2 regions of the Thermobispora bispora DSM 43833 genome follow, and region 2 is predicted to be linked to the other one. Evidence: riboswitches for the same ligand, from Rfam matches in the RefSeq annotation. Region 2 holds a riboswitch; the other holds the start of a gene.
What was found. A riboswitch is a leader RNA that binds a small molecule or an ion and turns the genes downstream of it on or off. The one in region 2 is predicted to bind cobalamin.

Region 1 (4,204 bases), 1.5 Mb from region 2:
TCCGGCAGCAGCGCCGCGGCGACCTGGGGCGCGGCGGCCGCGTCCCAGCCGCGCTCCTCCATCGCCTCGACCAGGGCGCGGGCGGTCGCCTCGGCCGCGTCCACCTCGGCCCGGCCCGCCGTACCGTCCTCGGCGAGGCCGAGCGCCTCGCGCAGGCCGGGCAGCGCGCGGCGGCCCGCCCACATCTGGCGGGCGCGCAGGATCGCGAGCACGAGGTTCACCCGGTCGGCGCCCTCCGGGGCCCGGCCGAGCACGTGCAGGCCGTCCCGGATCTGCGCGTCCTTCACCTCGCACAGCCAGCCGTCGACCTGCAGCAGGAACTCGTCGAACTCGGCGTCGTGCGGCCGGTCCGCCACCCCGAGGTCGTGGTCGAGCCGGGCCGCCCGGATCAGCGTCCAGATCTGCGCGCGGACCGCGGGCAGCTTCGCCGGGTCCAGCGCGGCGACCGTGGCGTGCTCGTCGAGCAGCTGCTCCAGCCGGGCGATGTCGCCGTAGGTCTCGGCGCGGGCCATCGGCGGCACGAGGTGGTCGACGAGCACCGCGTGCGCCCGCCGCTTCGCCTGGGTGCCCTCGCCGGGGTCGTTGACGAGGAACGGGTAGATCAGCGGCAGGTCGCCGAGTGCGGCGTCGGGGGCGCACGAGGCGGAGAGCGCGGCCGACTTGCCCGGCAGCCACTCGAGGTTGCCGTGCTTGCCCAGGTGCACGATCGCGTGCGCGCCGAACTCGTCGGCGATCCACCGGTACGCGGCGAGGTAGTGGTGGCTCGGCGGCAGCTCGGGGTCGTGGTAGATCGCGATCGGGTTCTCGCCGAAGCCGCGCGGCGGCTGCACCATCACCACGACGTTCCCGGCGCGCAGCGCGGCGAGCACGATGTCGCCCTCGTGCACGAACAGCTCGCCCGGCGGCGGCCCCCAGTGCCGCTCGACCGCCTCGCGCAGGTCGGCGGGGAGGGTGGCGAACCAGCGGGCGTAGGCCGCGCCGGAGATCCGCACCGGGTTGCCCGCGAGGTGCTCCTCGGTGAGCCAGTCCGGGTCCTGGCCGCCCGCGGCGATCAGCGCGTGCATGAGCGCGTCCCCGTCCTGCTCGGCCACCCCGGGGAGGCCGTCGCCGAGGTCGTAGCCCGCCGCGGCGAGGGCGGCGAGCAGCCGTACCGCGCTCGCCGGGGTGTCGAGGCCGACCGCGTTGCCGAGCCGGGCGTGCTTGGTCGGGTAGGCCGACAGCATCACCACGACCCGCCGCTCCGCGGGCGGGGTACGACGGAGCAGGCCGTGCCGTACCGCGATGCCCGCCACCCGGGCGGCGCGCTCCGGGTCGGGCACGTAGCGCGGCAGGCCGTCGGCGTCGAACTCCTTGAACGAGAACGGCACCGTGATGATCCGCCCGTCGAACTCGGGGATCGCCACCTGCGCGGCCGCGTCGAGCGGGGAGAGGCCGTCGTCGCTCTCCTCCCAGGCGCGGCGGCTCGTGGTGAGGCACAGCGCCTGCAGGATCGGCACGTTAAGCTCGGCGAGCGCGCCGACGTCCCAGGCCTCGTCGTCGCCACCCGCCCCCGCCAGCGCGGGCCGGGTGCCGCCCGCGGCGAGCACGGTCACCACGAGCACGTCGGCCGCGCGCAGCGCCTCGATCAGGCCGGGCTCGGCGGCCCGCAGCGACGAGCAGTACACCGGCAGCGGCCGCCCGCCCGCCTCCTCGATCGCCCGACACAGCGCCTCGACGAACGCGGTGTTCCCGGCCACGTGGTGGGCCCGGTAGTAGAGCACCCCGACCACCGGGCCGTCGACGTCGCGGGCCTCGCGCTCGAGCACGCCCCAGGCGGGGGTGGGCTGCGGGGGCGCGAAGCCGTACCCGGTGAGCAGGAGCGTGTCGCACAGGAACGCGTGCAGCTCGGCGAGGTTGGCCGGCCCGCCGTAGGCGAGGTACGCGTGCGCCTCGGCGCACACCCCGCCGCTCACCGTGGACAGCTCCATCAGCTCCGCGTCGGGCACCTGCTCGCCGCCGAGCACCACCACCGGCCGCGGCCCGGCGAGCAGCGCATCGAGGCCCTCCTCCCAGGCCCGCCGACCGCCGAGCAGGCGTACGACGACGAGGTCGGTGCCGTCGAGCAGGTCGGGCAGATCGTCCACGGAGAGCCGTGCGGGGTTGCCGAGCCGGTAGGGCTTGCCGCTCGCCCGGGCGCTGAGCAGATCCGTGTCCGACGTGGACAGCAGCAGAACAACGGGCACGCCGCAATACCTCCCTCGGGGTCCTCGCCCCGTGTCGCGGGGTGTCACGACGGCCGGAGTCTCCTGGCTCCCGGATCGACGCTCGCCCCGGCCTTCCCACCCGGACGGGCAGTGGCCATCGCTGGGGTTCGCTCCCCGGTGACAGTGGCGGGACCGCGCCGGATTCGCACCGGCTTCCTCCGTACCGCCGCCTGCCCTTAGCCTACGACGGCAAGATCCGGCGTTACCATCCATCTCGTGCCCAAGCCCGACGCTCCCGGACGAACCCGCCCCGACGCCTGTCCGGGGGCGCTGCAGGTGCACGAGGCCGCCGACGGGCCGCTCGCCCGGGTCCGGCTGCCCGGCGGCCTGATCCGGGCCGACCAGCTGCGGGTGCTCGCCGACTGCGCGGCGACCCTCGGCAACGGCGTCATCGAGCTCACCTCGCGCGGGAACGTGCAGGTCCGCGGCCTGTCCGGGACGGTCCCGGGCGGGGGATCGGCGGCCGAGGCGTTCGCCGCGCGCATCGCCGCCGCGGGCCTGCTGCCGTCGGCCACGCACGAGCGGGTGCGCAACATCGTGGCCTCCCCGTTCGGGGAGGCGGACCTGGTGGACGCGCTCGACCGCGAGCTGTGCGCGCGCCCGGGGCTGGCCCGGCTGCCCGGGCGGTTCCTGTTCTCGATCGGGGATCTGGGGCTGGATGCGGACGTCACCTACGCCGCGGGCCGGTTGCTGCTCGCCGGGCGGGACGCCGGGCTGGCGGTGCCGCCGGAGCGGGCCGTGCCGACGATGCTCGACGCGGCCGAGGCGTTCCTGCGGCTGCGGACCACGGAGTGGCGGATCGCCGAGCTCGCCGACGGCCCGGCGCGGATCGCCGCCGCGCTCGGCGGCACGGCCGGGGAGGTACGGCAGGCACCGCCGCAGCCGCGCGAGCCGGGCGTGGTGGCGCAGCCGTCGGGCGGGCTCGCCGTACAGGCCCTCGTGCCGCTGGGGCGGCTCACCCCGGAGCAGGCGCACGCGATCGCCGGCCTCGCCGCCGAGGTGCGGTTCACGCCGTGGCGCACGGTCGTGGTCCGCGACGTGGCCGACCCGGAGGCGGTACGGCACGGCCTCGTGGCGGCCGGGCTCGTCACCGACCCGCGGTCGCCGTGGGTGGGGGTGACCGCGTGCACCGGGCTGCCCGGCTGCGCCCGGGCGCTCGCCGACGTGCGCGCGGACGCGGCCGCGTGGGTGCGCGCCCGGACGGCGCCCGCCGAGGTGCCGGTGCACTGGTCCGGGTGTGAGCGCCGCTGCGGGCTGCCGCGCGGCCGGGTGCGGCAGATGGTGGCGACCGCCACCGGTTACCGGGAGGAGGGGCCGTGACCGGGTACGCCGGGCCGCCGTTCGACTACATCAGGGACGGCGCCGAGATCTACCGGCGGTCGTTCGCCACCATCCGGGCCGAGGTGGACCTGGACGGCCTGCCACCCGAGGTGGCCCAGGTCGCGGTGCGGATGATCCACGCGTGCGGGATGACCGACCTCGTCCGGGACCTGGCCTGGTCGCCGCAGGTGGTGACCCGGGCGCGGGCCGCGCTGCGGGCGGGCGCGCCGGTGCTGTGCGACGCCGAGATGGTCGCCTCCGGCATCACCCGGCGGCGGCTGCCCGCGGGCAACGAGGTGGTCTGCACGCTCAACGACCCGCGGGTGCCCGAGCTCGCCGAGCGCCTCGGCACCACCCGGAGCGCGGCCGCGCTGGAGCTGTGGCGGGACCGGCTGGCGGGCTCGGTGGTCGCGATCGGCAACGCGCCGACCGCGCTGTTCCGGCTGCTCGAGCTGGTGGCCGAAGGAGCGGGCCGGCCAGCGGCGGTGCTCGGCATCCCGGTGGGCTTCGTCGGCGCGGCCGAGTCGAAGCTTGCCCTCGTCCATAGTGGCCTCGACTACCTGGTGGTGCACGGCCGCCGCGGTGGCAGCGCGCTCGCCGCCGCGGCCGTCAACGCCATCGCCTGCGAACGCGAGTGAGCC
Region 2 (4,204 bases):
CCTCCCGCTTGGTCGCCCGGAGGACGGCGATGAAGAACGGCGCGCCGACGAACGCGGTGACCACGCCGATCGGCAGCTCGGCCGGGGCGAGCGCGAGCCGCGCCACCAGGTCGGCGAGGACGAGGAAGGCCGCGCCGCCGAGCAGCGAGAGCGGGAGCACGGTCCGGTACGACCAGCCGGCGAGGCGGCGCACCGCGTGCGGGACCACGGTCCCGACGAACCCGATGAGCCCGCTCACCGCGACGGCCGACGCGGTCGCGAGCGACGCGGCGAGCAGCACGGCCACGCGGGTGCGCCCGGCGTGCAGGCCGAGGCTGGTGGCCTCCTCGTCGCCGACGGAGAGCACGTCCAGGAGCCGCCCGTGCAGCAGGAGCACCGCGCTGGAGAGCACGGCGTACGGCGCGATCATCCGGAGCTGGTCCCAGCCGCCGCCGACGCCCCCGAGGATCCAGGCGTAGATCCGCTGGAGCTCGTCCACCTTGAGCTGCTGCACGAACGCCTGGAGCGCGGTGAGGAACGAGGAGACGGCCACGCCGGCGAGGATGAGGGTGGCCGTGCCGCCGCCCCGCCCCGCCGTACGGCCGAGCGTGTAGCTGAGGAGCACCCCGCCGACCGCGCCGGCGAAGGCCGCCGCCGGGACGGTGAGCCCGCCGCCGCGGGTGAACACCACGGCGAGGGTCACGGTGAGCCCCGCCCCGGCGGCCGCGCCGAGCAGGTACGGGTCGGCGAGGGGGTTGCGGAACACCCCCTGGTAGCCGGCGCCGGCGATGGCGAGCAGCCCGCCGACCATGGCGACGAGCAGCACCCGGGGCACCCTGAGCTCGAAGAGCAGCCCCTGCTCGACCGGGGTCAGGCCCGAGTCGACCGTGACGAACGGCAGCAGGTCGAGCAGGGCGAGCGCGATGCCCCGGGGCGGGATGCCGGCCGCCCCGGCCGTCACGCCCAGGGCGAGGCTGGCGACCAGGGCGGCCGAGACGAGCAGGAGCGGCCGGCTCCGCGACCGCGTCGTCATGGGCGGCCTCAGCCCGCGGCCTTCTGCACGGCCTCGCTCACGGCCCGGGCGAACTCCACCACCCGGGGACCCCAGCGCGAGGCGATGTCGTCATCGAGCTGGAAGACCCGCTTGTTCTTGATCGCGGAGAGCTTCGCCCAGCCGGGCCGCTTGGCGAGGGTCTCGGCGCTCTCGCCGCAGCACTTCACATCGGCGAGGAAGATCAGATCGGGGTCGGCCTCGGCGATGAACTCGGTGGACAGCCGCGGGTATCCGCCGGCCGCGTCGGGCGCCTTGTCGGCGATGTTCTCGAGCCCGAACATCGCGTAGATCTGCCCGAGGAACGTGTTCGACGTGATGGAGTAGGGCGTGTTGTCGAGCTCGTGGTAGTAGGTCAGGCCTGTGCCCTTGGGGGCCTTGGCGACCAGCTCGTCGATCCGCCGCTTGATGTCCGCCGCGACCTCGGCGGCCTTGGCGCCGTTCCCGGTCGCCGCGCCGAGGTCCATGATCTGGTCGTAGGTGTCGTCGAGCCGGTTGGCCGCGGGCTCCACGAGCACGGGGACGCCGACCTTGGTGAGGCCGTCGACCACGCCGTTGGCGTCGGTGGACGTCACGACCAGGTCTGGCTTGTAGGAGATGATCGCCTCGACGTTGGGCTTGAAGCCGGACAGGGACGTCCGGGGCGCCTCGGGCGGGTAGTCGGACTGCTCGTCCACGGCGACGACCTGGTCTCCCGCCCCGATGGCGAAGAGGATCTCCGTGGCGGTCGGGGAGAGCGAGACGATGCGCTCAGGCCGCCCGGCGATGGTCACCTGCCCGTTGCCGGCCTGAACGGTGACGGGGAAGGAACCTGCGGCTGAGCCGCTCGGAGTGGGGGTTTCGGGGGCGTTGCCCGCCGGCCGACCGCATCCGGCCAGGCCGAGGATCGCCAGCAGCACGCCCGCGATGGCCACGCGTACCGGCCTCACGAACTGGTCCTCCTGGGTCCGGGGGAAACGAGGACCCGCGAAAATCGACGGGTCACCCTTTTCCGCGAGGGTCTTGCCACGTCGACGCGGCGTGCAGGCGACCTGGCTCGTCCCCGGAGGGGGCATCACAGTTGCGGGACAGCGCCGGATTCCCACCGGACTTCGCTGCACGACGCGTTCCGGAGGCAACAGTACCAACCGGACGTACGCCGCGTCTTACCGGGCGTCCCGCCTTACGGGCCGGTGCGTCAGCCGGGGCGGGGCCGCGTTATGGGGATCCCTGCCCGGCCTGGCCGGTGCGCCCCGGGTCCTCGGGTACGCGGAACCGTGGTGCGGGCAGGTGGGATCCGATGCCGTGGAACGGGGATCGCGCCCACCGGTGCGGCCGGTGCCCGGCCGGGCCGGTCACCCGGGATCCCGTGCGCGATCAGGGCGGGTTCGTCGTCCGGATCGGCTACGGATCGGGAGGTGCGGAACGCCGTGGCCGGCCGGTCACTCGGCCACCGGGAGCGACGAGAACCGTGGAGAGGACACCTCCGGCGACCGGGCACGCGCATCGCGTGATCCGGTATCACGGGCCCCGAGGCGCGTGGGCGGGTCACCCGTGCCGGATCGGTGGCACACCACCCGGATCCGCCGGCTGCGAAGAGTGCGCGCCGGGTGCACGCGGCGTGCGTGCACGGGAAGGCTAGACCAGCAGGCTGTCGAACTGGCCGTCCTTGACCCCGAGCACGAGGGCGCGGATCTCCTCCTTCGTGTAGATCAGGGCCGGCCCGTCGGGGTCGCGCGAGTTCCGGACCGCCACGCTGCCGTCCGGCAGCTCGGCGAGCTCCACGCAGTTGCCCTGGGAGTTGCTGTAGGCGCTCTTCCGCCAGGTGACCCCCTTGAGGTCCTTGGCGGGCATACCGTTGTACGGCTTCATATCCGATCTCACTTGTCCAGGTCTTTGAGGTGCTGTTGGAGCCGCTCCACGGTGCCCCGCGGCGTGGCGCTCGCCACGCACAGTTGCTCCATCGCCCGCAGGTACGGGTCGACCTCCTCGGGCTTGTCCAGGTACAGGGCACCCCAGAGCTGTTCGACGTAGACGACGTCGGAGAGCTCGCGCTCCGGGAAGCGGAGGATGGTGAACGCGCCGCCCTCGGCCGTGTGCATCCCGTACTCGAAGGGCATCACCTGCAGGGTGATGTTGGGGAGCGCCGACACGTCGAGCAGGTGCTGGATCTGCTCGCGCATGACCTCCCGCCCTCCGATCCGCCTCATGAGCGCGGCCTCGTCGATGACGGCCCAGAGCCTCGGACCGTCGGGGCGCGTGAACCGCTCTTGCCGCTGCAATCGCATATGCACGCGCCGCTCGATCTCGTCGTCCGAAGCCTCCGGATTGCCGAGTTTGTACACCGTCCGGGCGTATTCGGCGGTCTGGAGCAGCCCGGGAATGAACTGCACCTCGTAGGTGCGGATCAGGCTCGCGGCCTCTTCTAAGCCGACATATGTGACAAACCAGTCCGGCAGCACATCGTTGTATTTGTGCCACCAGCCAGGCGCGTTCGCCTCCCGGACCATCTCCAGCAGACTGCGCCGTTCGGCGCCGTCGTGCACGCCGTAGAGGGTGAGCAGGTCTTCGACGTCACGCGTCTTGAACCCGACCCGGCCGAGCTCCATCCGGCTGATCTTGGACTCCGAGGCCCGTATGTGGAACCCGGCCTGCTCACGGGAGAGTCCGCGTGCTTCGCGCAGCCTCCGCAGGCTGGCCCCGAGCATGATGCGCCGAACGGTGGAAACGGAACCGGGCGGATCTATCGACACGTCCTTTTCCTCCGTTTATTGGACTGGCTTCAAGTCTGTCAAAGATCGCCCCCTTCGATCCAGGATGTTGGGAAGTAAGGTAGCGCTTCCCGCGGTCTCTTGCACGTGCATCCGCTCTTGCAGTCGCACGTTCGCATCGACCATGATGATCTCGTGCAGCCCGCGAACGTGACCCGTGGCCATGCGCGATCGCCGCTGCTCGACTGGTGGCCACCGATCGTCTGGTGGCCGGAGCCGGCCCGAGACCTGATCGAGCCCGGGTCACCGCCGGTCAGCGCCACCCTGGTCCTCTCCCCGATCGCCGAATCCGTCTGGTCCGCGCGGAACTTCGCGCTCGGCGCCCTCGCCGGCTGGGACATGACCGGGCTGGCCGACGGCATGGGGCTGGTCGTCTCCGAGCTGGTCACGAACGCGCTGCGGCACGGCCTCGCGCTCTGCGGCG

Region 1: it holds a riboswitch for cobalamin, as region 2 does, so the genes downstream of both, cobN (cobaltochelatase subunit CobN) here and TBIS_RS06165 (ABC transporter substrate-binding protein) in region 2, are expected to answer to the same signal.

Annotation. Positions count from the first base shown of each region.
Region 1 is NC_014165.1:2,916,806-2,921,009, reverse strand. It holds gene cobN (cobaltochelatase subunit CobN) at 1-2,222, opposite strand, end outside; cobalamin riboswitch at 2,280-2,401, opposite strand; gene TBIS_RS12355 (nitrate/sulfite reductase) at 2,460-3,563, shown strand; gene TBIS_RS12350 (precorrin-8X methylmutase) at 3,560-4,201, shown strand.
Region 2 is NC_014165.1:1,394,476-1,398,679, reverse strand. It holds gene TBIS_RS06170 (FecCD family ABC transporter permease) at 1-1,012, opposite strand, end outside; gene TBIS_RS06165 (ABC transporter substrate-binding protein) at 1,021-1,959, opposite strand; adenosylcobalamin (AdoCbl) riboswitch at 2,003-2,150, opposite strand; gene TBIS_RS06160 (DUF397 domain-containing protein) at 2,648-2,881, opposite strand; gene TBIS_RS06155 (helix-turn-helix domain-containing protein) at 2,890-3,717, opposite strand; gene TBIS_RS19745 (ATP-binding protein) at 3,916-4,204, shown strand, end outside.